2 regions of the Amycolatopsis orientalis genome follow, and region 2 is predicted to be linked to the other one. Evidence: riboswitches for the same ligand, from Rfam matches in the RefSeq annotation. Region 2 holds a riboswitch; the other holds the start of a gene.
The links. A riboswitch is a leader RNA that binds a small molecule or an ion and turns the genes downstream of it on or off. The one in region 2 is predicted to bind cobalamin.

Region 1: linked by a shared signal. The riboswitch ahead of SD37_RS25705 (prenyltransferase/squalene oxidase repeat-containing protein) and the one ahead of metE (5-methyltetrahydropteroyltriglutamate--homocysteine S-methyltransferase) in region 2 are both predicted to bind cobalamin.

Annotation. Positions count from the first base shown of each region.
Region 1 covers NZ_CP016174.1:5,868,529-5,884,051, reverse strand. Annotated here, with positions in the region: gene SD37_RS25710 (LuxR family transcriptional regulator) at 1-1,119, shown strand, start outside; gene SD37_RS25705 (prenyltransferase/squalene oxidase repeat-containing protein) at 1,175-2,188, opposite strand; cobalamin riboswitch at 2,224-2,350, opposite strand; cobalamin riboswitch at 2,460-2,575, shown strand; gene SD37_RS25700 (hypothetical protein) at 2,659-5,151, shown strand; gene SD37_RS25695 (hypothetical protein) at 5,148-5,732, shown strand; gene SD37_RS25690 (YML083C domain-containing protein) at 5,750-6,670, shown strand; gene SD37_RS25685 (energy-coupling factor transporter transmembrane component T) at 6,670-7,779, shown strand; gene SD37_RS25680 (ABC transporter ATP-binding protein) at 7,776-9,371, shown strand; gene SD37_RS25675 (ECF transporter S component family protein) at 9,368-10,186, shown strand; gene SD37_RS25670 (SRPBCC family protein) at 10,235-10,858, opposite strand; gene SD37_RS25665 (TetR/AcrR family transcriptional regulator) at 10,997-11,632, shown strand; gene SD37_RS25660 (hypothetical protein) at 11,724-12,356, shown strand; gene SD37_RS25655 (hypothetical protein) at 12,469-12,765, shown strand; gene SD37_RS25650 (hypothetical protein) at 12,968-13,201, shown strand; gene SD37_RS25645 (hypothetical protein) at 13,232-13,456, opposite strand; gene SD37_RS25640 (hypothetical protein) at 13,757-14,026, shown strand; gene SD37_RS25635 (hypothetical protein) at 14,042-14,755, shown strand; gene SD37_RS25630 (glutamate--tRNA ligase) at 14,919-15,523, opposite strand, start outside.
Region 2 covers NZ_CP016174.1:3,393,171-3,408,693, reverse strand. Annotated here, with positions in the region: gene SD37_RS15295 (ribonucleoside-diphosphate reductase subunit alpha) at 1-75, shown strand, start outside; gene SD37_RS15290 (ribonucleotide-diphosphate reductase subunit beta) at 159-1,235, shown strand; cobalamin riboswitch at 1,592-1,814, shown strand; gene metE (5-methyltetrahydropteroyltriglutamate--homocysteine S-methyltransferase) at 1,916-4,189, shown strand; gene SD37_RS15280 (cytochrome P450) at 4,331-5,785, shown strand; gene SD37_RS15275 (putative bifunctional diguanylate cyclase/phosphodiesterase) at 5,994-7,844, shown strand; gene SD37_RS15270 (peroxiredoxin) at 7,862-8,326, shown strand; gene SD37_RS15265 (GNAT family N-acetyltransferase) at 8,426-8,956, opposite strand; gene SD37_RS15260 (LCP family protein) at 9,349-10,524, opposite strand; gene SD37_RS15255 (SAM-dependent methyltransferase) at 10,652-11,914, opposite strand; gene SD37_RS15250 (alpha/beta hydrolase) at 11,935-12,630, opposite strand; gene SD37_RS15245 (sugar isomerase domain-containing protein) at 12,761-13,489, shown strand; gene SD37_RS15240 (YkvA family protein) at 13,535-13,957, shown strand; gene SD37_RS15235 (ABC transporter ATP-binding protein) at 14,024-15,523, opposite strand, start outside.

The DNA of each region.
Region 1 (15,523 bases), 2.5 Mb from region 2:
GCCGGACGTCACGACGACGCCGTAGACCCGCTGGAGGAGGCCGTCCGCCGGGGGATGGGCGACGCCGACGTCGCCGGTGCTGTCTGGGCCGCCGAGGCCGCCTTCGCCCGTGGACACGCCGAACGGGCCCATGAGTACGCGGCCGCGGCCGTGAGCCGCGCGCGGCTGGGCAGGCGGCACGCGGAACTGCCGTGGGCGCTGATCTACCTGTCGCTGTCCGCCATCGCGCTCGACCGCCTCCCTTGCGCGCGGGCGGCGTCCCGCGAGGGCCTGCACGCGCCCCACAACCTGCGGATGGAGCATCTGACGTTGCTCGGGCTCGCCGCCGCGTTGCTGGGCGAACGGGCACCCGAACTGGGCGAGGCGGCAGGCGGGATCGCCGAACGCGGCCTCGGCAGGCCCGCCGCCGTCTCGGCGTGGGCGAACGCCTGCCTGGACCTGGCCGAAGACCGGCCGGACGACGCGCTGAGCAGGCTCGAAGACCTCGCGTCGGGGGTTTCCGGCGACCAGCCGGTGATCCGGGTCCTCGCCACCCCGCAACTGGTCGAGGCGGCCGTCCTCGCCGGGCGGCCCGAACGCGCGCGGACGGCGCTGGAGGTGTTCGATCGCTGGACCCTCGCGGGGGCGGAACCCTGCTGGCTCGCGCTGAGCCACCGCTGTCACGCGCTGACCGCCGAGGATCCGGTGGGGGCGGAACGGCGTTTCCGGGCGGCGATCGAGGCGCACCGGCTGGCGGGCGGCGCCGTCGAACTCGCCAGGACGCGGTTCGCGTACGCCACCCTGCTGCGCCGCCATCGGCGGACGAGGGACGCGCGGGATCAGTTCCGCGATGCCTTGCGCGGCTTCGAAAACGTCGGCGCGACCCGGTTCGCCGAACGGGCCCGCGCCGGCCTCCGGGCGACCGGCGAGACCGTCGACGCGCCGCACCGGTCCCTCGCCGGGCTCACCCCGCAGCAGTCCGCCATCACGCGCCTGGTCGCGGCGGGGGAGACGAACAAGGAGATCGCGCGGCGGCTGGTGATCAGCCACCGGACCGTGGATCACCACCTGCGCAACATCTTCACCGCTTTGGGAGTGCGCTCACGCGTCGAACTCGCGCGCCGCTTCGCCGACTCGTGAGCGCACCTCTCCCCGCGCCGCGTTTAGTCCTCTGGATGCGGCAGCTTCGCGTCCTCTAAACGCGGGGGCAGGCGAGCACCGGTGCCTGCGGACGGCCACCGCCGTGCAGGTCGCTCAACGGAACCCTCGCCAGGCCGAGGATCGCCTGGGCGGTCGCGCGCGGGGCGGTCGACGGGTTCAGGCCGGTGGCGTCGTAGGCGATCGCGCCCCGGTCCGCCACCGCGCCGGTGCAGCCGATCTGCAGCGACCGCAGGAAGTCGCGCGCCTTGGCCGCCGCGGCGGGACGGTGACCCGCGAGCGCTTCGGCGGCGAGGCCGGTGCTGTTGGCGTTGGGCGCGTTCGTGCCGAACCCGAAGCCGCCGTCCGCGTGCTGCTTGGTGACGAGCCAGGCCGTGCCCTCGCCGGCGTTCACCGCGTCACCGGTGGCGCGCAGCGCCTGGACGACCGTCGCGGTCGCGTCGACGTCGCTCGTGCACGTCGCTTCCCCGAAGTTCAGCGGGAAGCCGCCGTCCGCGCATTGCGTGCCCGAGAGGAAGGTCACGGCGGACGCGGGAGCGCCCTCGGGGGTGCGGTCGAGCGCGAGCAGCGCGAGCGACTGCGAAAGGGCGTTGGAGTAGTCGCCGAACGCGGACCGGTCGGAGAACCGGCCGGACGGCGTGAGCAGCGAGAGCAAGCCCGCCTTCAGGTCGACACCGCCGAACGACGACGGGTTCGCGCCCCGGATCTGCGCGGCGAGCATCAACTTGGCGTGCGCGCCCGCGTAAGCCTCGGCGCCACCGCCGACGTAGCCGGTGGTGATCTCCGGCTTCGCCAGCCACGCGATCGCCTTGCCCGCGTTCGTGTCCGACACCCCGGCGGCGGCGAACGCGAAGACGGCGTCGATCGTCAAGCCCTGGTCAGGGAACTTCTGGCCGCCGAAGTCAGCCTCGAACCGTTCCCCGTCGGTCAGTTGCCTGGCGAGCCAGCCCGCGGCGGCGCCGGCCTTGTTCGTGGTGGCCGCGGCCGCCGCCGGGGCGGCGACCACTCCGAGGCCGCACAGCATGACGACGGCGAGGACGAAACGTCTCATGAGAACCCTTTCCCGCATTTCCACGACAGGAGTCGGTGGTGACACCGCGCGACGTGGGTGACCGGGCTCGCCGGGAAGGCATACCGTTGCGGGACAGCGCCGGACTCTCACCGGACTTCCCCCACGACCGCGCTGAATCGGACGGTCCGAAGAATGTCATCCCTGGCGCGTGCCGCGGTACCGCCGCACGCGAGCGGTGCTGTGATCCTGGCAACGACCTGGTCAGCGGTGCCTGCCGCCGAAGATCGGGTGCTAACCTCGGCTGGCTCGACAATTCAACACCGCCGCCCGTGACGGGGAAGCCGGTCGAAATCCGGCGCTGTCGCGCAACCGTGGGCCCTTTCACCAGGGCGAGCCGGGATACCGAACGGGCGGACGAACGAACCAGAAGTCCGAACCACTGTCGCGATAAACAGGGGTGACCGCGGCGTTCCGCGCCTGTCCTCCGTCGTGCCGCAAAGGAGGAGTACATGCGCCGCGGATCTCTGGCCGCCTTGTCCTTCGCCGTCAGCGCCGGAGTGGTCGCCGCACTGCTCACCGGCACGGCGACGGCCGCGAGCGACCGTGATGCGGCGCAGGCGAATTCCCGGTGGCTCGCGTCGAAACTGAAGCCGGACGGCACGCTCGACGATCCCAACGGCGGCGCGTTACCCGACCACGGGCTGATGCTCGACGTGGTGTTCGCGATGTACGCGGCGGGCGAAGGCGCGCGCGCCGAACCGATCATGAAGTTCCTCGACGACCAGGGCCACGCCACCGACTACTTCACCTGGGACGGCTTGGTCCCCGGAGCCGGGTACGACGCCGTCATCGTCGGCGGCGCGGTGGCGAAAACGCTGGTCGCCGCCCAGGTCTCCGGCCGGGACCCGCGGAACTTCGACGGCCACGACATGGTCGCCGAGACCCACGGCGCCATCATGCGCCAGGGCCCGGACAAGGGCCGGATCAGCGACTACTCGAAGAACCCGGACCTGGCGGGCTCCGTGACCAACAACGCCAACATGTTCGGCCAGGCGCTCGGTGTCATCGGGCTCGCGGCGGCGGGCGAGAACGAGCGGCTCGCCATCGACAAGCTGCTGACCCAGCAGTGTTCCGAGGGCTACTTCCGCATCTTCTTCAGTGACGTCAAGACGACCGAGACCGGCGACCACGTCCGCCCGGGCGGTTACAAGGTCGCGACATGCGACGAGGGCAAGGCGACCGACCAGTCCGCGCCGGACGGCGACGCCACCGGCCTTTCGCTGTCGGCGCTGCTGGCCGCGCGGAAGGCGGGCGCGACCGGACTCGACGCGCCGATCGCCAAAACCGTTTCCTGGCTCACCGCGCACCAGAGCGCGGACGGTGGCTGGGGCGGCGGCGTCGGCACCGAAGCCCCGAACACCAACAGCACCGGTCTGATCGTCCAAGCGCTCGCCGACGCCGGAGGAGCGGAAGCGGCGGTGGACCGCGGGATGCGCTTCCTCAAGTCCGCGCAGGCCACGGCCGCGGCCGACTCCGGCACCAGGCTCGCGGACGACGTCGGCGCGATCGCCTACAGTCCCGCGGCCTACCGGGCCGCGCGCACCGGCGGCATCAGCGGGCTCGACACCTGGATCCGCGCCGGTGCCCAGGGCTCGCTCGGGCTGGCACAGACCGGCTTCTACGCGCTCGCGAAACGTGCCGGGCCACCGCCGAACCCGGGCACGGTCATCGTCACGCCGCCTGCGGCCAAGCCCGCCACCGGGCCCACCCCGAAGGCCGGTGCGGCGAAACCGAAGAGGACGGGACCGAGGGGGACCACGGTTCTCCGGAACCCGCCGGTGACGGCGGTCCCGCCCGCGGGCACGGGTACGGCGACGCCGTCGGCCCGCCTGGGCGCGTACCTGGCGAACCGGCTGGTCGGCGGCGACCACGTCGAGGTCATCGAGGACGGCAAGACCTACGTCGACTACGACGCCACCGCGGAAGTCGTGCTCGCGTTGCGGGCGCTGGACGAGCAACCGGACACGGTCGCGCGCGCGTCGAAGTTCCTGCTCACGCCGGAGGCCGTGCGGGCCTACGCGCATGGCGCGCCGTACGAACAGGGCGGGGCGTCCTACGCCGGGCCGCTGGCGAAGCTCGTGCTCGTCGCCGAGTTCGCGAAGGCTTCCGATGTCGCGGCTCAGCTGCAGGCCGAGTTGGTGGCACTGCGCGGTCCGGACGGCAGGTTCACCGACACCGGTTCCTTCGCCGACGCGGACGAGACGGTCGAACGCCACTCCTGGGCCCTGCTCGCCACCGCCGCCGAACCCGGTGCCGCCGTCGAACTGCTCCTCGCCGCCCAGTGCGCCGACGGCACGTTCCCGAAGCACCTCGACACCCCGGAGTGCGGATCCGGTGACCTCGGCGCGACGGCCGCGGCCGTCACGGCCCTCGCCGCGCGGCCGTTCACCGACGTCGCACCCGCCACCAAACGGCCGGACGGCTGGTCCGAGCGGCGCGTGTCGGCGTTCACCGCCGCGGTGGGCGCGCTCGGCGTCCGGCCGACCGGCGAAGGCATGGTGACCGGTGAGGCGGGGGAACCGGACGTCGCGCTCAGCGCCGCCGTCGCCGCCGCCCGGCAGGTGGCGGGGCTGGACGCGAGCCGGACCGCGCGTGCGCTGGGCGGACTCGTCCAAGCCGACGGCGGCTTCGTCAAGGGATCCGCCGCGGGCGACGGGAGCACCGACTTCCCGACGAGCTTGGCGGCCGCACCGGGCGTCGCCGGCCGTTCGTGGCTCACCGCGGCGGATTCGCCGTTGTCGCCCGCGCTCCGGCTACCGCTTTCCGAGGTCACCACGGCCGACGCCGCGCACGCCATGTCCGGCTCGCAAACATCGGCCGCCGCCCCGCCTTCGTGGCTGACATGGGGCCTGGCCGGACTCGCCGGGGCGCTGCTGCTCGCGGTGATCACGCTGGTTTTCCTGCTTCGCCGGTTCACCAACACCAAGGGGGTCTCGTCATGAGAAAACTGCTCGCCGTCACGTCTGTCCTCATCGGACTGACGATCGCCGTGCCCGCGACCGCGCAGGCGGTCGATCCGGCCAAGGGGTACAACGGCGTCTGCACGGGGAACGACGCCCTCACCGGCGTCACCGTCGTCGTCGACTTCCAGGAACTGAACGGCAACGGCGGCACCGCCGCGCCGACGATCACGCGCTGCTCGCCCAACGCGAGCCCCGGCACCGCCCGTACGGGCATCAAGGCATTGCAGGACGCGGGTATCGCCGTCGCCGGGACCGCGCGATGGGGCCTCGGTTTCGTCTGCCGCCTGGAGACCCGCCCGTCCGCGACCGAAACCCTTCCGCTGTCGGGCAACCCGAACTACAAGGAAGCGTGCGTCAACACCCCGCCCGCGAACGCGTACTGGGGTTACTGGTACGCCGACGGAACCGGGGCCTCCTGGACCTACAGCACCCAGGGCGCCCTCAACCGCAACGTCGTCCCCGGCGGCTTCGAAGGCTGGTCGTTCTCGCTGAACAAGTCCGCCTCGACCAACCCGCCGCCCCGGGTCACCCCGTCGAACCCGGCCCGCACCGTCCAATGAGGAGGGTCTTCGGCCTGGTGGCGGCGATCGTCCTGATCGCCGCCGCTTCGCCGTCCGCCTACGCGATCGATCAGGGCAAGGGCCATCCCGGTTTCTGCAAGGACGCCACCGGCGTCACCGTCATCGTCGACTTCCAGCAACTCGGCGGCACGACCATCGTGCGCTGCTACCCCCAGTCGTCCCGCGGCACCGGACTGGACGCGCTCAAGGGCGCGGGTTTCCAGATCGCCGGGGTGCAGCGCTGGGGCGAGGGATTCGTCTGCCGGATCGAGAACCGGCCGTCCGCGACCGAGCAGCTTCCGGTCGCCGGCCGCGAAAACTACCGTGAGCAGTGTGTCGACACTCCTCCGGCCGGCGGGTACTGGTCCTATTGGCATGCCTCGAACAACTGCGCCTGGGACTACAGCCAGTGGGGCGTGAAGAACCGGGACTTCGTTCCCGGCGGGTTCGAAGGCTGGTCGTTCTCGCTGAACGCCACCACGGAGACCAATCCGGTTCCCCGCGTCTCCGCGGTGCGGCCCGGGACCGAAGGCCAGCCTTGCGTACCCCGTGAGGAGGCGAAGCCGGTCACCGGCGATCCCGGCGAACGGCAGCGGCCCCAGCCTCAGGCCGGAAACGGGCAGCAACCAGGCGAAGGCAGGCAGGCGCCCGCGGGCGGGGAGCCCGGTGCGGGAGCACCTCCGGTCGCGGGGCAGAGCCCGGGGGCGTTGCCGCCGCCGAAGCCCCGTCCGAGCGCGTCGGCGCGGCCGAAGGCGAAGGATCCGTCGACCAACGTCGCGTTCACCGGCGGGGAGAACGCCGAGGACGTCAACGCGCTGATCGAACGCGAGTCCGGCGCGAGCGACTGGGCACCCTGGGCGGCGGGCGGCGCCGTCCTGGTGCTGTGCGTGGCCGGATTCCTGGTGGCGCGCAGGCGTAAACGCGCGCAGGGAGCCTGATGACCTCGTATTTCCTGCCGCGCGACCTGCATCCGGCCGCCTGGTGGGTGTGGGCGCTGGGGCTGGCCGTCGCGGCGGCCCGGACGACGAATCCGTGGCTGCTGCTGACGATCGTGGCCGTCGCGGGCTATGTCGTGGTGGCCCGGCGCTCCGAGGCCCCGTGGGCGCTGGCGTTCCGGCTCTACCTCTATCTCGGCGCGATCATCGTGGCGGTCCGGGTGTTCTTCCGGCTCGTCTTCGGCGGTTCCGAGGGATCCACGATCATCCTGCGGCTTCCCGAAATCCCGCTGCCCGCCTGGGCGGCGGGGATCCGGCTCTTCGGTGACGTTTCCGCGGAATCGTTGCTGGGCGGGCTTTACGACGGGATGCGGCTGGCGGCGATGGTGATCTGTCTCGGCGCGGCCAACGCGCTGGCGAATCCGAAACGACTGCTCAAGGCGATGCCGCCCGCGTTGTACGAGGTGGGCACGGCGGTGATCGTCGCGCTGTCGGTGTTCCCGCAGCTCGCCGAGAGCGTGCTGCGGGTCCGGCGGGCCCGGAAGCTCCGGGGCGGTTCGGGCAAGAAGGCCAAGGCACTGCACGCCATCCTCATCCCGGTACTGGAAGACGCCCTGTCCCGCTCGCTGCAGCTCGCCGCGTCGATGGACTCCCGCGGTTACGGCCGCGCGGGGCGGATCGAGGCGCGCGCCCGGCTGCTCACCGGCACGCTGATGATCGCCGGACTGCTCGGCGTCTGTGTCGGCGTTTACGCCACTTTGGACGGTTCGACGCCCAGATATCTCGCCGCACCGGTGCTTTCCGCCGGCGTGGTGATCGGGCTCGCCGGATTCTGGTCCGCGGGCAAACGCGTCCGGCGCAGCCGCTACCGCCCCGATCGCTGGCAGCCGGCGGAACTCGTCGTCGCCGCGAGCGGGATCGGCGTCGCGGGCGTGCTGTTCATGACCTCCAGCGTGAACCCGATGGACCTCAACCCGTCGCTGATCACCCTGTCCTGGCCGTCGCTTTCGTGGCTGCCGCTGCTCGGTGTGCTGGTCGGCGTGCTGCCCGCCTTCCTGACCCCGGTCCCCGAACCCCCGTACGCCGCGCTCGAAGAAGAAGTGCACGCATGATCGAACTGAACCACGTCACCTTCACCTACCGCGACCGCTCCGAACCGGTGCTGGCCGACGTGACGCTGTCCATCGGCGAGGGTGAACTCGTGCTGTTCGCTGGCCAGACGGGGGCGGGGAAGTCGACGCTGCTCGGCACGATCAACGGCCTCGTCCCGCATTTCACCGGCGGCCATCTGGAAGGCACCGTGTCCGTCGACGGGGTCACGACGCGGTCGCGGCCACCGCGCGAGTTCGCGCATCTGGTCGGCGTCGTCGGGCAGGATCCGCTCGCGGGTTTCGTCACCGACACCGTCGAGGACGAACTGGCGTACGGCATGGAACAGCTCGGCCTCGACCCGCAGGTGATGCGCCGCCGCGTCGAGGAGACCCTGGATCTCCTCGGCATCGCCGAACTGCGCAGGCGCGCGTTGCGGACGCTGTCCGGCGGGCAGCAGCAGCGGGTGGCGATCGGGTCGGTGCTCACCACGCATCCGAAGGTGCTCGTGCTGGACGAACCGACGTCCGCGCTGGACCCCACCGCCGCCGAGGAGGTACTGGCGACGTTGGCCAGGCTGGTGGAGGACCTCGGCACGACGGTGCTGATGGCCGAACACCGGATGGAACGCGTGATCCCGTTCGCGGACCGGATGATCTACGTTCCGGGCACCGGGGGAGTGGTGGATGGCCCGCCGCCCGAGGTGCTCAAGGACATGCCCATCGCGCCGCCGATCGTCCAATTAGGACGGCTGGCCTCATGGGACCCGCTGCCGATGACCGTGCGCGACGCCCGGCGGCGCGCTTCCTCGCTGGCATTGGGGACCCCGCCGGTCCGGAGCGCGAGCGAGGGCGAGGAGGTGCTCACCGCGTCCGGGATCGTGGTGCGGTACGGGCCGAAGGTCGCGGTGCGGGAGGCCGACCTCACCCTGCGCGCGGGCGAAGTACTCGCGATGATGGGCCGCAACGGCTCCGGCAAGTCGTCACTGCTGTGGGCGGTCCAGGGCTCCGGGCCCCGGCAGGGTGGCAAGGTCACCGTCGAGGGCAAGGACCCGAAGACGCTGAGCAGCGCCGCGGCCCGCGCGCTCGTCGGCATGGTGCCGCAGACCGCGAGCGATCTGCTGTATCTCCAGACCGTCGCCGCCGAATGCGAAGCCGCCGACGCGGAGTCGGGTGCGGAAACGGGATTCTGCCGTGCACTGCTCGACAGGCTCGCCCCGGGCATCGATCCCGGCTCGCATCCTCGCGACCTTTCGGAGGGACAGCGGCTCGCGCTCGTGCTCGCGGTGCAGTTGTCGGCCGCGCCCCGGGTCATGCTGCTGGACGAACCCACCAGGGGCCTCGACTACACGGCGAAGGCCGCGCTGGCGCAGATGATCGCGTCACTGACGGCCGAGGGCAAAGCGGTCGTGGTCGCCACGCACGACGTCGAGTTCGTCGCGACGGTCGCGCAACGCGTGGTGGTGATGGCGGAAGGGGAGATCGTCTCCGACGGCCCGACCGACCGGGTGCTGGGCGGCTCGCCGGCGTTCGCGACGCAGGTCGCCAAGATCCTCGGCGAACCGTGGCTCACCGTCGACGACGTCCGCTCGGCGCTTCCGCAGGAGGTCCCGTGACCGCCGCGCCCGCGGTCCGGCTGGGCCCGCGCTCGGCACTGGTGCTCGCGCTCGCGTCGCTCGCCGGGCTGATGATGTTCCTGTGGCCGCTGCTGGTCCGCGTCGAACCGCAGTCGATGCAGCACGGTCCGGACGCGCCGTTCGTGTTCATCGGCCTCCTCCCCGTCCTGATCGTCATCGTGCTGGCCGAGATGTCGGAAGGGGGCATGGATTCCAAGGCCCTCGCGATGCTGGGCGTCCTCTCGGCGGTGAACGCGGCGTTGCGCCCACTGGGGGCGGGCACCGCGGGGATCGAGACCGTGTTCTTCATCCTGGTACTGGCCGGACGGGTGCTCGGGCCGGGATTCGGGTTCGTGCTGGGCTGTACGTCGCTGTTCGCTTCCGCGTTGCTGACCGCCGGAGTCGGGCCGTGGCTGCCGTTCCAGATGATGTGCTCGGCGTGGATCGGGATGGGCGCGGGACTGCTGCCGCGCCGTGTCACCGGCAAGGCCGAGATCGCGATGCTGGTCGGCTACGGGATCTTCGTCGCGTACGTCTTCGGATTCCTGATGAACCTGTGGTTCTGGCCGTTCATCACCGACGCCGAAGTGCCGTACCACGATGGCCACATCTCTTACGTGCCCGGCGCCCCGGTGCTGGAGAACCTGCACCGGTTCGCCGTGTTCACCCTGCTGACCTCGACGGCGGGCTGGGACACCGGACGCGCGATCACCAACACGGTGGCGATCCTGGTATTGGGCCCCGCCGTGCTCGCCACGCTGCGACGGGCGTCGCGGAAGGCGTCCTTCGGCCGGGAGTTCCTGCCCAGCTCGTGAGTGGTGATGACGGTTCTAACCGTCATCACCACTCACGAGGGGATGTGGTCAGCAGCGGGATTCGGCGGCGGCCTTGAGGTCCTTCAGCCAGGCTTCGAGCCCCCAGCCGAGGTACTGGGTCGCGGTGGCCACGTCGGCCTCCACCTGGGCGCCAGACCAGTTCTCCTCGGTACGGACGAGGACGCCGCCCTTGACCTCGGTGAAGTTCCAGACGTGGATGCCGTTGTCGATGCTGAGCCCCTCGCCGAGGGCGGGGCCGCTCCAGCGGAGGCACTTGCCGCGCTGGATCTGGTGGACGGTCGAGGTGATCGACAACGTGGTGGCGGGGGTCGTCGCGGTGGGCGGCACCGGGGTGGTCCAGCGGAAGCGTGAGTTCTTCCGGAGCGGGCCGTGGTCCAGGCGTTCGTTGCTCAAAACCGGCTCTTGCCACGACGGCCAGCGCTCGACGTCGGTCTGCAGGCGCCAGATCTTGCTCAGGGGCGCCTTGACGAGGGTCTCGGTCCGGTAGTGGATCGGCGCTTTCGTGTCGATCGTCTTTCCCTGGCACGAAAGCGGAGCGGGGGATCCGGTGGTGGCTGCCTGGGCGGGCGTCACCGTCCCGCTCAGGAATCCGATGGCCAGTGGGAGAGCGAGCACGACGATCCGGCGACGGCGCTTCTGGGTGTCCGACATGGTTCTTCTCCTTCGTCCGACGAGTGGGTTAGCTCTTCTTGCGATAGTTAGAAGCTATAACCACGAACGAGTGAGTGTCAATAGGGAAAGTGATAGCCTCTAACTGGTCAGGGCGCCGAGGCTGGGAAGGAGTGGCCGATGGACACGGACGGGACGACCTCGCGAGAGCGGTACCGGGCTCAGGTGCGCGCGGAGATCAAGCAGTACGCGTGGGAACAGTTGGCCACGACGGGCGTCTCCGCGCTATCCCTCAACGCGATCGCCAAACATGTGGGGATGAGCGGTCCCGCGCTCTACCGGTACTTCGCCAGTCGCGACGACCTGATCACGGACCTCGTCCGCGACGCCTACCGCGGCCTCGCCGACGCCGTCCTGGCGGCGGACGGCGGCGTGGCCGAAGTCGCCTACGCCATAAGGGAATGGGCGCTGGCCGACCCGCAGCGCTACCTGCTCGTCTACGGCACGCCGATCCCCGGCTATCACGCGCCCGGCGACACCACGGGGATCTCGAACGAGATCATGAAGGTGCTGCTCGACGTCCACGAAGCGCACGCCGGGCGTGGCAGGCCGACGCCTTTCGACGCTCATCTCGAAGATCATCGCGAGTGGGCGGGCGGTCATCCGGCACCGTCGGCGGTACTCCGGCGCGCCATCACGTTCTGGACGCGGATCCACGGCGTCCTGTCGCTCGAACTCGCCGGGCATTTCGCCGGTATGGGGTTCGATCCCGCCCTGCTCTTCGCCGCCGAACTGGACGACATGCTCGCGGACTGAGGGCATTCTCCATAATGGACAGTTCCCGCTCAGTGGGGCACTCAGGCCGGTTTTCCCGCTGTGCGGTGATTTTCCGTGCTAACTTCCCGGAATGCGCGGAGGATCCAGGGTTCCTTTCGGTAGGACGCTCGCGGTGGCCGTGTCGGTGTTCCTGGTCTCGCTCGTCGGCGCCGGGGCGACGGCGAACGCGTCCGGCACGCAGACATCGCGGCACGGCTGCGAATGCGCGACCCCTTCGATCGACCGATTGCAGCAGTGGCTCGCGTCCGGCGAGGGGACGACGGTTCCGGCGACCGGCAGCCTGCTCGTCCGGGAGCGCGGCGGGTACGCGGCCAAGGTGGACTTCCTCAACGCCGAGTGGCATGTGATCGTGGTCTGGCTGGGGAATCGCTTCGAGGCGCAGGCCGATCTTTCGAAGTCCGCCGGTTTCTGGATGACCTACAGCGCGACGGACGACCTCTACGTTCAGCTGCGCCCGGCGTCGCATTGGAGCGGCGGCGACAAGTGGCTCACGAAGGTGCCGTCGACCGGCGGGAAACTCGTGAAGAGGTTCTTCAGCTTCGCGCCCAGCGCGTGGACCACCCTGCCCGAACTGGGTGAACCGTCGTATTCGTTCGCGTCGGCGCTGACCGAGGCGCGCGGCCTGGTCTTCGTCGGCAAGACCCCGAACAGGCTCGATTTCCGCGGCCTCGCCATCGATCGCTACCGGCCGCCCTGTCTCTGAACGCGTCCGCGTCGAGAGGGCTTGCGGCAGGCCGTCACGCACGGTGCCCGATTTGTCCTGTACGGTGGACTTTCAGCCGCCCCGTGCTCGACCGATCCGAGGAGTACCCCTGATGAGCCTGTTCGACTCGCTGAAGGAGAAGGCCGCCGAACTGCTGGGCGGCGCGGGGGACAAGGTCAGCGAGCTGACCGGCGTCGACCTTTCCGGCGCCGCCGACCAGGTCACCCAGTCCGCCGAGGGACTGACCGAGACCGGTCAGGGCCTCGCCGAGAACGCCACCGCCGCGGGACAGGACGCCGTCGATTCGGCCACCGCGGCCGGTCAGGGCGTCGTCGACTCCACCGGTGCGCTCGGCGACGCCGCCACCGGACTGGCCGGCGGCGTGTTCGACCCGAACGCCCGGGGCTGACCGCCCCCGATCCCCGGTATCCGCGAGATCTCGCGGATACCGGGGATCGTCATATCCGCTAGGTGAGCGGGTTGTCCTGATATGTGCTGCGGAAGCAGCCGCCGCCGTTGACCCGGTGCGGCTGTCGCGGAAAAAAAGACCACCGTCCGCGTGCGGTTCGACGCTATTCTCGGGGAACTGATTCATTCTGTGGGGAGCGGATATGGTCGGGATCTGGATAGCACTCGGCGTACTCGTCCTGGTGATCGGCATCGCCGTGGTCACCGATCTGCGGGATCGGGGGCGAGGCGGTACCCGCGAGTTCATGCTGCCGAGCTGGGCCTCGCGGCGGGCGGACTACACGGAGAACGACCTGGTCCACGGCCGCTGGGTCGCCAAGTCACCGCGCGAACAGGAGGAAGAACTCCAGCGCCGGTACAAGTCGGGTGACGAGTGAACGGTCCGTAGTCCGTCCGAAGTGGACGGTCTACGCCGCGGGCCTGCTCCAGCGCCACGCGTCGTGCAGGACCGCGATCAGGGCTTCGTCGTCGGCGAAGGTCGGTTCTTCCCCGACAGGCACCCAAACCCGGTCGACGATCTCGCCGTGCCGTCGGCGGATCACCGAGATCCCGGCGTAGGACAGCGCCGTGCCGCCGCCGGCGGCCACCCGCCGGGACTCCCAGCGCAGCTGGACAACGCGATCAGCGCTCATGGACCACAACTTTCCGTACTTGCGTACAGGGTAAGTCGTCTCTCGGTGCTCGCGCGTTTCACATCGTCTCCACCGGGTGTCGGGCAAAGATGCTCGACACCCCCGGCGAGCTGCGGATTCCCGCCTGGAATTCGAGCGTTCTGGTGAATTTCGTGGAACGGGCGACGTTACGTCGAGCTGGTGACCCCGATCACAGCGAATGCCCCGATCGTGGGAACATGACGGCGTACGGCACCGAAACCCGGAGGGTGAATGCTCCGCAGAATGCGTCGTTGGCTCGAATTGCTCAGTCTCGGCGGTTTGGCGGTGGTCGGCTTCGCGGTCGGTATCGCGCAACAACTCGGCTGGCTGGACAAGGTCGCGGCGAAGGGGGTCACCACTTTGACCCTGATCATGGTGATCGGTGTGGTCGTGGTGCTGCTCATCGAGCTGACGCCGTTCGCACTACGACGGCGCAATCGAGGTGCACAAACGGTTTCCGGACGCCGCCTTCGTGAGCACGGGCATCACGAACTGCCTGAAGACGCTCGCCCGGCTGCATCGGCGGCTGGCGACATGATCCGTTTCTGAGCGAGGGGTGCAGTGATGCGAGAACTGGACGAGTTCGAAGACGGCTTGATCGAGCGCTTCCGGAACCATCCAGTGCTGCGGGGTGTCGCGGACCTGTCGCTGGAGGACCTGCACACCGTCCTGTCGCAGCGGCGCTTCCTGTCGCTGGCCTTCACCATGGCCTACGACCTGGCGATCGACCTGCTCACCGACGAGCAGTCCATCCGGATCGCCCGCGTGATCATCCGCGAGGCGTACCCGGAAAACACGTCACCGGGCAGTACACCCTCGCACCGCGAGGACCTGATGGCCGACCTCCTCGCCCTCGGCGTCCCCCGCGAGGCGCTGGTGCGGTCCCGGAAGACCCTCGCCACGTCGGCCTGTATCGACACCACCATGGAGTTGATCGCGACCGCCGGGGAGTCGAAGTACGCGGACGTGGAACTCCTGACGATCCTGCGATTCTGGGGCGAGGTCCTGGTTTCGGTCGAGTACGGCGAGCTGTGGCGCCGGGTCGGCCCGATGCTCGGCGACAAGTCCGTCTTCTACTGTCCGCACCACGTGCACGACGCGAAGTCCCGTCCGCTCGCGGCCGCCTCGCCGCTTTCGCTCACGCCTTCCGACCAGCTGGGGTCGCGGCTCGTGCAGCTGATCGACTCGCACGAGGCCCGGGAGCGGTTCCGCGACACCGAGCAGGCCGTCGTCGCGATCAAGTCGGCCTTCTACGACCAGTTCACACTCGGCTCGTGAGTGGTAATGACGGTTCTAACCGTCATTACCACTCACGAGGTCCTGCACCGGCCGCGTGGGCTGAAGCGCCCTTCAGCCCCTCCAAGGTGCGCGGGGCGTGGGCCGGGGTGGTCGTGAGTGGCAAGTGTCGTTCTAACGGCACTTGCCACTCACGAGGCAGCACCTAGCCGACGAGACCGGAGAACCGGCCCAGCGTCTCCTCGCGGCCCAGCGCCTGCGTGATCGAGTGCAGATCCGGGCTCCGGGTCGAACCGGTGATCGCGATCCGGATGATCTGCGAAGCCTCGCGAATGGAGCCGGGGAAGCCTTCGGGGTTCTTCTTGAACTCCTTGGCGTTCTTCGCGAAGCCGTGCTTCGCCGCCACCTCGCGGATCTGCTGGAACCACTCCTGGCCGTCGTCGAGCTGCTGGTAGTTCCCGACGAAGTCGCGCGCGACGGCCTGGACGACCTCACGGTCGACGCCCAGCGCGGCGATCCGCTCGTCGTCGGGGCCGGCGACGGCGGCGTGCAGCTGAGGGAAGAAGAAGCCGTAGACGGCGCGGAACTCGCTCCACTTCTTCAGGTCCTTGCGCGGGTTCTCGGCGCCGTCGCGCTCGACGGCGAGCGCCCGCAGCGCGAGGTCGGGTTCGGCGTCGAGCACGGTCCGCAGCTCGGGGTCGAACCGCTCGGCCCAGGCGCGGACCTCATCGAGGATTTCGGCGCCGGAGAGCGTGGCGATGTGGTCGGCCGAGATGTCGTCGAGTTTGACCAGGTCGACCAGCGGTCCGG
Region 2 (15,523 bases):
TCGGACGTCGACTTCGTCGCCACCGACGGCGCGGCCTGCCGCATCGACGACCCCGACTGCGAAGCCTGCCAGTGACCGCCCGGTCGTGAATGGCGATTCGTGTTCTAACCCGAATCGCCACTCACGACCCACCCGACCACCTCGTGAAGTGAGCCTTGATGACCACCTTTGACGCTTCCGCCGACGCCACCGGCCTCGGCGAGATCGAAGTCGGCGCCGCCCGGATCAACGTCGACGACAAGCGGATGATCAACGCCCGCGCCGACGTCAACCAGCTGCTCCCGATGAAGTACACCTGGGCCTGGGAGAAGTACCTCGCCGGCTGCAACAACCACTGGATGCCGACCGAGGTCGCCATGCAGGCCGACATCGCGCTGTGGAAGTCGCCCGACGGCCTCACCGAGGACGAGCGCACCATGCTCAAGCGCAACCTCGGCTTCTTCGCCACCGCGGAATCGCTGGTGGCCAACAACATCGTGCTCGCGGTGTACCGCCAGATCACCAACCCCGAATGCCGCCAGTACCTGCTGCGCCAGGCCTTCGAGGAGGCCGTGCACACGCACACCTTCCAGTACATCTGCGAAAGCCTCGGCCTGGTCGAGGGCGAGCTGTTCAACATGTACCGCGAGGTCCCGTCCATCTCGGACAAGGACGCGTGGGCGCTGAAGTACACGCAGAACCTGGAGAACCCGGACTTCGAGACCGGCACCCCCGAGGCCGACCAGAACTTCCTGCGGGACCTGGTCGCGTTCTACGTGATCTTCGAAGGCATGTGGTTCTACACCGGCTTCGCGCAGATCCTCTCGCTCGGCCGCCGGAACAAGATGATCGGTATCGCCGAGCAGTACCAGTACATCCTGCGCGACGAGTCGATCCACCTGAACTTCGGCATCGACTGCATCAACCAGATCAAGATCGAGAACCCGCACCTGTGGACCGAGGAGTTCCAGGCGGAGATCCGGACGATGCTGACCGAGGCGTGCGAGCTCGAGGTCGCCTACGCCCGCGACACCATGCCGCGCGGCATGCTCGGGCTCTCGGCCGAGCTGATCGAGCAGTACATGCACTTCATCACCGACCGGCGGGCGCAGCAGATCGGCCTCGCGCCGATCTTCGGCGAGACGGAGAACCCGTTCCCGTGGATGTCGGAGGCGATGGACCTCAAGAAGGAGAAGAACTTCTTCGAGACCCGCGTCATCGAGTACCAGTCCGGTGGCGCCCTCGACTGGGACTGATCACCTGAGCTGACGAGAAGGCCCGCCCCGCGCACTCGCACGGGGCGGGCCTTTTCGTGTCCGCCTGCGAGGCTGAAGGCCGGGCCGTGAAGGACTCCTTGAGGGACTCAGAGTTCCTCAAAGTTCCCCTCACTCGCCCCGGGCGGCCGTCACGAGCCTCAGCAGCAGCACCAGTCACAACGGCTGCGCGTGAAGGCCCCCTTCCCTCGGCTGAGCCGAGGGAAGGGGGCCTTCACGCGCAGCCAGTACATGCCGCAGCCCACCCCTCACCGGCAGCCTCCAGCCGGGAAGTCCGTGTTCGCCACCGCGGCCGTCCGGTTCATCACATGTCCAGCGGAGGGGTAGCGGGCCTGAGTACGCTCCACAGTGCTACTGGTTCGCCCGGCCTCCCAGGCCGGTCGAGGTAACAGGGAACCCGGTGGGAATCCGGGACTGCCCCGCAGCGGTATGTGGGAACGAAAGCCGTCACCGTGCGAGACACGGTAAAGCACTGGGTCATGGCGACCCGGGAAGCGACGGCCGGTAGGAGCGAGCGTTTCGCCCACGAGTCCGAAGACCTGCCCGTGGTACGCGCGCCGACGGCGTGCGTGAGTCCGGGCCTCGTGGGATGGGCGCGACCGAACAGCGGTCACTCCTGCGCGCGCTCCGGGCTCTGACGACAAGCTCGCGAGGAGAGAGCTGTGACCGAAATCGGCACCACTGTGCTGGGCTACCCCCGGATCGGACCGGACCGGGAACTCAAACGCGCACTCGAACGCTACTGGGCGGGCAAGATCGACGAGGCCGCGCTCCTGGAGACCGGCCGTGCGCTGCGCACGCGGACCTGGCGGGACCTCAAGGACGCCGGACTGGATTCCGTCCCCTCCAACACCTTCTCCCACTACGACCAGGTGCTCGACACCGCCGAGCTGTTCGGCGCGCTGCCGGAACGCTTCACCGACCTCGGCCTCTCGCCGCTCGATACCTACTTCGCCGCCGCGCGCGGGGTGCAGGACGCCCCGGCGCTGGAGATGACGAAGTGGTTCGACACCAACTATCACTACATCGTCCCCGAACTCGGACCTGACACGAAGTTCGTCCTCAGCGGCACCAAGCCGCTCGACGAGTACCGCGAGTCCCGCGCGATCGGCGTCGAGACACGGCCGGTGCTGGTGGGGCCGGTGACCTTCCTGCTGCTCGCCAAGGCCGCCGAGAGCGCCCCGGAGGGCTTTCGCCCGCTGGAGCTGCTCGACAATCTCGTCGACGGCTACATCGAGCTGCTGCGGCGCCTGCACGACGAAGGCGTCGAGTGGGTTCAGTTCGACGAACCCGCCTTCGCGGCCGATCGCACCGAGCAGGAACTCAACGCCCTCATCCGCGCCTATCACCGGCTCGCGAAGGCGACGGCGCGGCCGAAGATCCTGGTCGCGGGCTATTTCGGCGGCCTCGGCCGTGGGCTGGGCGTGCTCGCCCGCTCCCCGATCGACGCGATCGCCGTCGACCTCGTCACCGACGAGTCCTTTGTGGACGCTATCGCGGCCGAACCCGCCTTGCGCGACAAGGAGGTCCTGGCCGGGGTCGTGGACGGGCGCAACGTCTGGCGCACCGACCCCGCCCGCGCGCTCAGCCGGGCGGCGACACTGCTCGGCACCGCGAAATCGGTCAGCGTCTCGACGTCGTGCTCGCTGCTGCACGTGCCTTACGACGTCGAACGCGAGACCGGGCTCCATCCGCGTCTGAAGAGCTGGCTCGCCTTCGCGAAGCAGAAGGTCGACGAGGTCGTCCTGCTCGGCCGGGCGCTGAAGGAGGAGGGCGTCGACCTTTCCGCCGCCCGTGCCGCCGCCGCGGACCGGGCCACGGCGGCCGACCTGGCCGACGCCGGGGTGCGCGCCCGGCTGGAGGCACTGCGGCCCGAGGACACCGTCCGCTCCCCCTACCCGCGGCGGGCGGCCGCCCAGCAGGCCGCGCTGGAGCTGCCGCCGCTGCCGAGTACGACGATCGGCTCGTTCCCGCAGACCATCGAGGTCCGCAAGGCACGCGCGGCGCACAAGGCGGGTTCGCTGGACGACGCGGGTTACGAGGCCGCGATGAAGGCGGAGATCGAGCGGGTCGTCCGGCTGCAGGAGTACCTCGGCCTGGACGTGCTGGTGCACGGCGAACCCGAGCGCAACGACATGGTGCAGTACTTCGCCGAGCGGCTGGCCGGGTTCGCCGCCACCGACTTCGGCTGGGTGCAGTCCTACGGTTCCCGCTGTGTCCGGCCGCCGATCCTGTACGGCGACGTCTCGCGGCCCGAACCGATGACCGTCGCTTGGGCGCGCTATGCGCAGAGCCTGACCGCGAAGCCGGTCAAGGGGATGCTGACGGGGCCGGTGACGATCCTGGCGTGGTCGTTCGTCCGCGACGACCAGCCGCTGGGCGAGACCGCCCGCCAGGTCGCGCTGGCCATCCGCGACGAGGTGCACGATCTGCAGGAAGCCGGGATCCGCGTGATCCAGGTGGATGAGCCGGCGCTGCGGGAACTGCTCCCCCTGCGGGCCGCGGCGCACGAGGCGTACTTCGCCTGGGCGGTCTCGTCGTTCCGGCTCGCGACGTCCGGGATCGACGACGCGACGCAGATCCACACGCATATGTGCTATTCGGAGTTCGGCGACGTGGTGAAGGCGATCGACGCGCTCGACGCCGACGTCACCAGCATCGAGGCCGCCCGGTCGAAGATGGAGGTCGTCACCGATCTCGGCGCGGCGGGCTTCGGTCGCGGTGTCGGGCCGGGCGTGTACGACATCCACTCGCCGCGCGTTCCCGCTGTCGACGAGGTCGGCGGGCTGCTGCGGACCGCCGTCGGCGCCGTGCCCGCCGAGCGGATCTGGGTCAACCCGGACTGCGGGCTGAAGACCCGCGGCTACGCCGAGGTCGAGCCCGCCCTGCGGAACCTGGTCGAGGCGGCCCGCCTGGTCCGCTCCGAACTGGCCTGACCTTCCGTGCCTGACGTTCCGTGAAGGCCTCCTTGTGGGACCCAGAGTCCCTCAAGGAGGCCTTCACGGACTTCCTTCGAGGTATTGTCAGGACGTCAATAAGGATGCGATGGTGGGGCGGCAGCCGATCTCAGCGGGGAGATGGTCACCATGGCGAACACGGTCGAAAGGGTCACCGGGGCGCTGCGCGAGCGGGTTCCGCCGCTCACCTCGATCCCCTTGCCACGTTCGGTCGACGAGCGCTGGCTCGGCGCGACCTGGCCGGTCCGCGAACTCGCGCCCGCCCCGCCGGGCCTCAAGCCGGTCCTCGGCGACGAAGGCCCGCCCGTCATCGGGCACGCACTGGACTTCATGCGGTTCGGCATCGAATTCGGCCTCAAACGCCACGAAACCTACGGCCCGGTGTCGTGGATGGGCGCGTTCGGCCGCCGCATCGTCGCCCTCTCCGGCCCGGAGGCCACCCAGATCGCGTTGGTGAACAAGGACAAGGCCTTCTCCCAGGAGGGCTGGAAGTTCTTCATCGAGCAGTTCTTCGACCGCGGCCTGATGCTGCTCGACTTCGGCGAGCACCACCTGCACCGCCGGATCATGCAGGCGGCGTTCACCCGGCAACGGCTCACCGGCTACGTCGACCAGATGGGACCGGCGCTGCGCGAGGGCGTCGCGGCCTGGGCGGACAAGCCGAACCCGCGGATCTACTGGTCCCTCAAGCAACTCACGCTCGACGTCGCGACGCGCGTGTTCATGGGCATGCGGTCCGGCGACGACTCGGCCGCGATCAACCGCGCGTTCGTGAACTCCGTGCGCGCGGGCACGGCCATCGTGCGCTTCCCCGTGCCCGGCGGCCGCTGGGCGGCGGGTCTGCACGGCCGCAAGGTACTCGAACGCTACTTTTCGGCGAACCTGCCCGCGAAACGGCGAAGCGACGGCGACGACCTCTTCACCGCGTTGTGCCACGCCACCACCGAAGACGGTGACCGCTTCACCGACGCCGACGTCGTCAACCACATGATCTTCCTGATGATGGCCGCGCACGACACCTCGACCATCACCAGCGCCGCCGCGGTCTACCACCTCGCCAAGAACCCGGACTGGCAGGAACGCGCGCGCCAGGAGTCCCTCGCGCTCGGCGACGACGTGCCGGACATCGAGGCGCTGGAGACCCTGACGACGCTGGACCTGGTCATCAAGGAATCCCTGCGCCTGGTCGCCCCGGTACCTTCGCTGGCGAGGAAAACCGTGAAGGACACCGAAGTCCTCGGGCATTTCATTCCCGAAGGGACACTGGTCGGGGTCTCCCCCACCGTCAACCATTTCTCACCGGAGCACTGGACCGACCCGATGCGCTTCGATCCGGACCGCTTCGGCGAGGAACGCCGCGAGGACAAGTCGCACCGCTACGCGTGGATGCCGTTCGGCGGCGGCGCGCACAAGTGCATCGGCCTGCATTTCGGCACGTTCGAGGTGAAGGCGCTGCTGCACGAGATGCTGCGGGCGTATCGCTGGTCGGTCCCCGGGGACTACACCGCCCGCTGGGACTACGTCTCGCTGCCCGTTCCCGCGGACGGCCTGCCGATCCGGCTCGCGCCGCGCTGAATCCCGGCGAACGGGACAACACGAACGAGTACTCTTGGTAACTTCCGGTCACCACTCGTGTAGTAGTCATCACCCTTTCAGCCGGTAGACACCCCGGATCGCGCGTGATGCCGTGGCACTATTCCCGGTCGGCTCATACCTAGTGTGGGTCCCTGAGCCCGGACACCCTGTCTGAGCTGGCCATTAACCGCGCATGAAGAGGTGAAGTGTGCCTGAGCCTGGTGCCACGCCAGGGTTGGTGGACGTCGCTCGGAGATGGGCCGCGACGCTCGCTGACACTAAAGGAGTATCGCTTCCCCAAGAGCAACTCGAACAGCTCCTGCTCGGCGTCGCCCAGGACGCCGTGCGGAGCGAGCCTGACCACCAGGCCGCCGTCTTGCGCTTCACCAAGCTCTATTCCGCCTCCCCCGTCGGGATCGCGCTCGCCGACGCCGACGGCGAGATCGTCGAGGCCAACGAGGCGCTCGGCAAGCTGCTCGGCTGCTCTCCCACCTCCCTGCGCGGGCGGGCCATTCCCGACCTCGGGTCCGCCGACCACGACGTCGCCCGGCTGCGGAACGGGCTGTCCCAGCTCAGGGAACTCGGACGGCAGACCCAGCAGGAGCGCCTGCTGCTCAAGCACAGCGAGGAAGGCACCCTGTGGGTCGACGTGACCCTGACCGACCTCCCCGGTGACCGGCCCGGCTCGTCCTATCCGGTGCTGATGGTCGCCGACGCCAACGAGATCCACCTGCTGCAGGAACGACTGCGGCACCAGAACGTGCACGACCCGCTGACCGGCCTGCCGAACGCCACCGCGTTCGGCAACGCGCTCGAAACCGCGCTGGCCGGTTCCGGCGGCGATCAGGTCGCGCTCGTCTATCTCGACGTCGACGGCTTCAAGGTGATCAACGACGGGCTCGGCGCCGGTGTCGGCGACCAGGTGCTGCGCGGCGTCGCGAACAAGCTCAAGAGCGTGTTCACCGGCAGGCACGGCGGTTCCGTCGCACGGCTGTCCGGTGACGGGTTCGCCATCCTGCTGCGCGGCGAGTTCTCGCCGACCCAGGTGATCGGCCTGGTCGAGCAGGCGCTGGAGGAACTGGCCGAGCCCATCTACGTCGGCGGGCACGGCATCGGGGTCAGCGCGAGCGCCGGCATCGTCGTCCGGCCGGTCGCCGAAAGCAGGCAGGAAGACCTGCTCCGGGCCGCGGAGATCGCCCTGCACCGGGCCAAGGAGGCGGGCAAGGCGCAGTGGATGCTGTTCGATCCCGAACTCGACGCGCGCGACCGCGGCCGCTACCAGCTCGGCGCCGTCATCGCGGGCGCGCTCGAGAACGGCGAGTTCTCGCTGATCTACCAGCCGACGGTGAAACTCGCGAACCCGGATCAGCTGGCCGCGGTCAACGCCGGGCTGCGGTGGAACCATCCGGAGAAGGGCGAACTGGACTCCGACGAGTTCTATCCCCTGGCGCAGATCACCGGGATGACCATCCCGCTCGGCCGGTGGCTGCTGGCCGAATCGCTCGCCGCCACCGCGCGCTGGCGGAACCGGTTCGGCGACGCCGCCCCGGACGTCTGCGTACGGCTGCCGAACCGGCTGGCGATCGACCCCGATCTGGTCCTGCTGGTGAAGGAACAGCTCGACCGCCACAACCTGCCCGCGCAGGCACTGCGGCTCTGCACGGACCGCGAATCCGTCCTCGACCCGCGATGCGGCGAGGTGCTGGACTCCTTCGCCGTGCTGGCCGATCTGGGCGCCCAGCTGGTGCTGACCATCTCCGGTTCGGCCGATCTGGAACTCATCCCGCAGCACCGGCTGCCGGTCCGCCACGTGATCCTCTCCGGCGCGGTGGTCGACGCGCTGGCCGACCGTGAGGACGAGGCCGACGTACGGCACCTGTGCCAGCTGGTCGCGCGTGCCAAGGAACTGAAGCTGCGCATCGGCGCGGAAGGCGTCCGCAGTCACGAACAGGCCGAGCGGCTGCGACGATACGGCGTACTCGCCGCACGCGGCCCGTTCGTCGCCGACTCCGCGACCGGGGACGAGGTCGACGAGCTCATCGAACGGCACGCCCACTGACGTGACAGGATCCGTCCATGGACCAAGGTGACATCGCCCCGGACTTCACGCTGCCCGACGACAAGGGCGAGGAGCGCACGCTGTCGGACTTCCTCTCGTCCGGCCCCGTCGTGCTGTTCTTCTCCCCCGCCGCGATGACCAGCGGCTGCACCGCGGAAAGCTGCCACTTCCGCGACCTCGCCGCGGAATTCGCCGAAGTCGGCGCACACCGCGTCGGGATCAGCCCGGACGCCGTCGCCAAACAGCAGGAGTTCTCGGCCAAGCACGGCTTCGACTACCCGCTGCTGTCCGATGTGGACGGTGTGGTGGCCAGGCAGTTCGGCGTCTGGCGGAAGTTCAGCCCGCTGCACGCCAAACGGCACACGTTCGTCATCGACACCGACCGCAAGGTGCTCGAAGTGATCAAGAGCGAACTGAAGTTCACTGTGCACGCGGACAAGGCGCTGGCGGCCTTGCGTGAGCGCAAGACCGCTGAGGGTTAAGGCAAAGGCGTCAGGTCCGTGAAGGCCTCCTTCCCTACTCTCAAGGTAGGGAAGGAGGCCTTCACGGACCTTCTTGGTCTGCGGAGTTCGCCGCCATCCTTAAGGACGCTTGAGCCGCCAGATCCGGTTGACGCCCGTGCAGGCGGGGGCGAGCGGCGGTTCGACGGTCTCGGCGCCGGTCATCGTGAACCCCAGCCGCGCGGGCACGGCGCCGCTCGCGACGTTCTTCTCGTCGTGCCGGATCAGCACCTCCGCCGCGCCAAGGCGGAAGGCCTCGGCGATCAGCAACCGGGCGGCCCTCGTCGCGACGCCCCGGCCGGTGTGGTGGCGGCTCAGCCAGTAGCCGATCTCGATCCCGTCCGGCTGGACGATCATGCCCGTGCCGCCGGCGACCTCACCTCCGGCGACGATCGCGAAATCGTAGGTCTTGCCCTCGGCCCAGTTCCGCGCGGTGGTTTCGAGGAACTCGGCGGCCTCCTCGGTGCCGTAGCCGTTCGAGGCCCAGATCAGCCAGGCGCCGATGTGCGCGGCGGAATCCCCCGCGACGGCGGCCAACGTGTCGAGCTGCTCGGGCGCCCAGCGGCGCAGGACGATGACGTCGTCGGTGAGGGTCTCGGCTGGCGCTTCCATCGCCTCATGGTGACCTAGAGCATCGAGGAACGCCTCCGTTTTTCGCGCGCGGCGGGTGGTGGGTTCCGGGGGTCGTGAGTGCTAAGTGTCGTTAGAACGTCACTTACCACTCACGACCCCCGGAACCCAAGACGACCCGCGCGCGCAATGAAGGGCCCTTTCCTCTCATCGCACGCGGCGAAGGGCGCTTTCCTCACATGCGATGCGGGGAAAGCGCCCTTCAGCCCCGAGGCACGACCAAGCTGAAAGTCGCGAGTGTCTTTTACCCTTCCACAAGGCTGAAGGGCCTTGATCCGGAGCAGCCCCTCAGGACCCGCGACACACGTCGAGTGTGGAGGATTCGGGACGTTCAACGTCCCCAATCCTCCACCCTCGCCGACCCCACTGGAAGATCAGGTGAGGATCGCGCTGTCCGGGATGTCCGTGTCGTTCTTCAGCGCGTCGAACAGCAGCTTCGACTTCGTCTTGTCCCAGTTCTCCGCCGACCCGTTGGTCACCGGCACCGTCGTGGTGACCACACCGCCCGACGAGATCCCGCGCATGGCCAGCGCCAGCCCCACCAGGTTGTGCACGTGGTCGCCGGAATCCATCGTCAGCGCGTCGGGCGCGGTCGACAGCAGCGGGAACAGCGAGAACGGGTTCAGCAGCGTGCCGGGGCTGCCGATCTCGCTGACCAGCGCGCCGATGAACTTCCGCTGGTTGGCGACGCGGTCGAGGTCCGATCGCGGGGTGGCCGCGCTGTGCCGCATGCGGACGAAGCCGAGTGCCTGCGGGCCCTGGAGCTCCTGGCAGCCCGGCGCGATCTTGATCCCGGTGAGGGTGTCCTCCATCGGCTTCTCGACGCACATGTGGACCCCGCCGATGGCGTCGACGATCTTGGCGAACCCGCCGAAGCCGATCTCGGCGTAGTGGTCGATGCGCAGGCCGGTGGCGCCTTCGACGGTCTGCGCGAGCAGCGTCGGGCCGCCGATCGAGAACGCGGCGTTGATCTTGTTCGTACCGTGGCCGGGGATCTTCACCTGGGAGTCACGCGGCAGGCTCAGCAGCGTCGGCTTGGTGCTGTTGTCCGGGATGTGCGCGACCATGATGGTGTCGGTCCGCCTGCCACCGCCGGCGGCCTTGCTGTCGCCGGTGACCAGTTTCTCCTGCTCCTCCGGCGTCAGCCCGTCCCGGCTGTCGGAGCCCACGATCAGCCAGTTGGTGCCCTCGGCCGCGGCGGGGCGGCCGGCGTAGTCGGCCAGCGCGTCGACGCGGTTGATGGAGAACTCCAGGTACACCCAGACGCCGGCCAGGAACAGCACGAACACGGTCAGCAACGTGAGCAGCACCCGGCCGAAGCCCCAGCGACGACGACGACGCGGTGGGCGCGCCTCGCCGCCCGGACGGCCGGGAGGGGGCTGCGGCGGCCCTGAACGGCGCGGTGGCGGGCCACCGGGGCGCTCCCCGCCCCTGTGGCCCATCGGCGCCGTCCGTTCGTCGTACGGGCTGCTCCCCCGGCCCGGCAGCGGCATCATCTGCGCGGGCTGGTGCTGCCGGGGGCGGCCGGACGGCGGCCGTTGTGGCGGCATCCGTCGCCCTCGGTCGTCGCCTCCATACGTCATGCCGAATCACCCGTCCCGATTTCGCGTGTGGGGCCCAGTCAACCGCAGACCCTAGGTGAAAGACGTCCGGCACCCCGCATCGGTTGGGTGGCGTTCACCGCCCGTTGTCGGCGAATCCGAACTGGTGGACCTTCAGATACCCCGAACGGAACCCCGCTTCGGAGTACGCCAGGTAGAACTCCCACATCCGTTTGAACACGTCGTCGAAACCGAGTTCGGTGATTTCGTCCCACCGCTGGGTGAACTTCTCCCGCCACAGTCGCAATGTGCGGGCGTAGTCCTGGCCGAACTCGCGCACCCCCTGCAGTTTCAGCCGGGTGTGCTCCAGCATGCCCTGTTCGACCGAGGTGGTCGACGGGATGAGCCCGCCGGGGAAGATGTACTTGTGCATCCAGGTGTACGAACGGGCCGCGGCGCGCATGCGTTCGTGGTCCATGGTGATGGCCTGGAGCCCGAACCGGCCGCCCGGCTTCAGCCGCTTTCCGATGGTCTCGAAGAACGTGGGCCAGTAGGACTCGCCGACGGCCTCGATCATCTCGACGCTGACCACGGCGTCGTACTCGCCGGTGGAGTCGCGGTAGTCGCAGAGCCGGACGTCGACCCGGTCGGCGAAACCCGCCGCCGCGATCCGTTCGGTCGCCAGCGCGGCCTGTTCCCGGGAAATGGTCAGTGACGTGACCCGTGCCCCGCGCGCGGCCGCCCGGATCGAGAGTTCACCCCATCCGGTCCCGATTTCGAGCACCGTACTGCCCTCGCGGACCCCGGCGTAGTCGAGGACGCTGTCGATCTTGCGGTGCTGCGCGGTGGTGAGGTCGTCGCCCGGGCCGAACAACGCCGACGAGTACATCATCGACGGGTCCAGGAAGGCGCCGAACAGCTCGTTGGAGAGGTCGTAGTGGCGATGGATGTTCGCCCGCGACCCCTCGATGGTGTTCTCCTCCTCCGCGGGGTGGCCGCGATCGACGAACCGGCGGAACCGTTGCAGCAGTGGCGGGATGAGCGTCGCCATCCGCTCCGCGAACGGGGTCAGCACTTCGGCGAGCGCGTCGCTCGTCCAGTCGCCGACCATGTAGGCCTCGCCGAAGCCGATCTTCGCGTCCACGCCGAGGCGGTGGAAGAAGGCGGCGGGGCGGTTGAGCCGCATCTCGGGCGCGTCCGGACCGCCCGCGCCGAGATGTGAGCCGTCGGGCATGCGCACGCGGACGTTCAGCGGACGGATCGCCTGCCGGAACAACTGCTCGGCGATCCGCGCCCGTAACGGGGAATGCGGTGGCGTGGCCAATCCCGGCCACCGGGTCTCGTCGGGGACGGGCAGGCCGGACGGACCCGCCGCCCGATCGACGCTCGAGGTGGACATAGGTGCTCCCTCCCACCCGGTCAGACCGGGATCCGCAGCCGCTCGGAGCTCGGCCGGTTCCAGGCCGAGCTCACCGTTTCGTCAGTTCCCCCCGCTTCGATCAGCTCGAGGGTGAAAGCCCGGACGAGCCGGTTCCACACTCGAGACCGTCGCAGCATCGCGTGCCCCTCGCCGTCGATTTCGAATCGCGCGGACCGCGATGTCACCTTTTCGGCGCGTTCCGCGAAAGCGTGGGAGGCCACCGGATCGGTCATCCGGTCCTTGGTCCCGTGCACGATGACCACGGCGCGGCCTTCGACGGCCCCGATCGGTTCACCCGGCGGTGTCCACGGCGCCAGCGCGCAGACCCCGACGACGGCGGGATCGTCCGCGACGCGCAGCGCCACCCGTCCCCCCATCGAGTGGCCGACGAGGATCACCGGCACCCCGGGATGGTCCGCGCGGATCCGGTCCAGTGCCCAACGCGCGTCCGCGAGCGCGTCGGTGCCCGTGTCATTCCAGCCGTAGACCCGGTTGCGCAGGAGCCGGACCTCGACCCCGTGCCCCCGGGCCGCCCGGTGGACGTCCTTCGCCAGCGGCACCATCCGCTGGTACGCCAGCCGCCACGGCGCCACGCCGGCATGGCTGTGCTCGGCACCGCCGTGCAGCACCAGCACCACGGCTTTCGCCCGGCCACGCGCTCGCCAAGTCCGCACCGCGGGATCAGCCTCGCTCACCCTGGACCCTCCAGTCTCCGAAACCCGGCCGCAGCGATCGGGTCAACCTCGATCATGACCCGATGTATTCCACTTCGGCCATTGGTCCACGCGATACATTCGTCGCTGACCTCCAGACGGAAGGGCGGATGTGGTGAGCACCACCGAACGTTATGCAGACGTCGCCGAACGGCTCGCGGAAGCCGAACGGGGTAACGCGGAGCAGATCCGGGAAGCGGCCGAGCTGGTACTGGGGGTCATCCGGGCCGACGCGCTGGTGTTCACCGCCGGCGCGGGGCATTCGCTGGCCGCGGTCGCCGAGACCTTCTACCGCGCCGGCGGCCTCGCCTGTGTGTATCCGGTGTACCACCCCGAACTCCTGCCGCTGCACGGCGCGCAGCACAGCACCAGGACCGAACGCCGTTCCGGGCTGGCCGAAGAGGTACTGGCCGAGCGCGCGCCGGGACCCGACGATCTGCTGGTGGTGTTCTCGACCTCGGGCGTCAACCCGTACCCGGTCGAGCTGGCCGCCGGGGCGCGGGCACGCGGGGCGTCGGTCATCGCGGTGAGTTCGGCCGCGTCCGTGGCCGCGGCGCCGAAGCGCTCGGCGACGACGCTGATCGAAGAAGCGAGCATCGTGCTCGACTCCCACGTCCGCCCCGGCGACTCGAGCTACCCGCCGGACGCGCCGCGGACCGCGCCACTGTCCACAGTGATCAACGCGTTCCTGTGGAACCTCGTCCTCGCCGAGGTCGTGGACCTCGGTGCGGCGCGAGGCGTCGAGATCCCGCTGTGGCGCAGCTCCAACGTGGACGGTGGCGACGAGGCCAACGCCGCGCTGCTGGCCAAGTACGGCCCCCGCGTCCCCGCACTGCGGTAGGCACGCGGCGCCCTCCCTTTCCCCGCACCCGTAGCGTCGGCTCCCATGACCGGCTCGTGGTGGTGGGACCTGGTGATCGGCGTGGGCGCCGCCCTGCTGCTGACGTGGGTCGTCCTGGTCGTCGTGCTGGCCATCGTCCGGCCCCGCGGCGGCTTGCTGCGCGAGGCCCTGCGGCTGCTGCCGGACGTACTGCGCCTGGTCCGGCGCCTCGCGGCCGACAAGTCCTTGCCGCGCGGGGTGCGGATCCGGCTGGGCCTGCTGCTCGCCTACCTCGCCCTGCCGCTCGACGTGATCCCGGACTTCATCCCGGTGCTGGGCTACGCGGATGACGCGATCATCGTCACCGCGGTCCTGCGCGGGGTGGTGCGCCGCGCCGGTCTGGACGCCGTCCGCGCGCACTGGCCGGGGACCGACGACGGCTTCGCGGTCGTCGTCCGGCTCACCGGCCTGGACCGCCCGGCGCGGTGAGCATCGGCCCGGACGCTCGTGAGTGGTGATGACGGTTAGAACCGTCATCACCACTCACGACCGGGGTCACGCGGCCGCGGGTTCCTCCGAGAACTGCGTCAAATACAGCGTCGCGTAGCGCCCGTCCAGCGCCAGGAGTTCCTCGTGCGTTCCCCGCTCGACGATCTCCCCGTGTTCGACGACCAGGATCTGGTCCGCCGCCCGCACGGTCGACAGCCGGTGCGCGATGACCAGCGCGGTCCGCCCGTCCAGCGCGTCGGTCAAGGCCTCACCGACGGCCGCCTCCGACTGCGAGTCCAGATGCGCCGTCGCCTCGTCGAGGACCACGACCCGCGGCTGCGCCAGCAGGAGCCGGGCGATGGTCAGCCGCTGCCGTTCGCCACCGGAGAGCCGGTAGCCCCGCTCCCCCACCACGGTTTCCAGCCCGTCCGGCAGTTCCCGGATCAGTTCGGCCAGCCGTGCGCGCTCCAGCGCCGACCAGATCTCGTCGTCGGTGACACCGGGCCGCGCGTATTCGAGGTTGGCCCGGATCGTCTCGTGGAAGAGGTGCCCGTCCTGGGTCACCACCCCGACGGTTTCCCGCAGCGAGGCGAAACTCAGCTCGCGAACGTCCACATCGGACAATCGGACCGAGCCGGCGTCGACGTCGTAGAGCCGCGGCAGCAGCGAGGCGATCGTCGACTTGCCCGCGCCGGAAGAGCCGACCAGCGCCACCATCTGCCCCGGTTCGGCACGGAAGCTGATGCCGTGCAGCACCTCCTCACCGCCCCGGTGGTCCAAAGTGGACACATCCTCCAGCGACGCCAGCGAGTACCGGTCCGCCGCGGGGTACCCGAACCGCACATCGGAGAACTCCACCGAAACCGGGCCTTCGGGCAGCGCCCGCGGGGCGGGCTTCTCCTCGATCATCGGCTTGAGGTCGAGCACCTCGAAGACCCGCTCGAACGACACCAGCGCCGTCATCACGTCCACCCGGACGTTCGCCAGCGCGGTCAGCGGCGAGTACAGCCTGGTCAGCAGCAACGCCAGCGCCACGACGGTGCCCGGCGCGAGCGCCCCGGTCAGCGCGAGGTAGCCGCCGAGGCCGTAGACCAGGGCCTGCGCGAGCGCGGAAACGGTGGTGAGGCTGGTCAGGAACCAGCGCGTCAGCATCGCCGTCCGCACCCCGATGTCGCGCACCCGTCCGGCCCGCGCACCGAAGTCCCCCACTTCCCGGTCCGGATCGCCGAAGAGCTTCACCAGTGTCGCGCCGGGAGCGGAGAACCGTTCGGTCATCTGTGTGGTCATCGACGCGTTGAGCTGCCCGGCCTCCCGCTGCAGCGTGGCCATCCGCCTGCCGAGCCGCCGCGTCGGCAGGATGAACACCGGCAGCAGCACCAGCGCCAGCAGGGTGACCTGCCAGGACAGCGTCATCATGACCACCAGCGACAGGGCCAGCTGGATCACGTTGGTGACCAGACCGGACAGTGTCGCGGTGAAGGTGCGCTGCGCGCCGATGACGTCGTTGTTGAGCCTGCTCACCAGCGCGCCGGTGCGGGTCCGGGTGAAGAACGCGATCGGCATCCG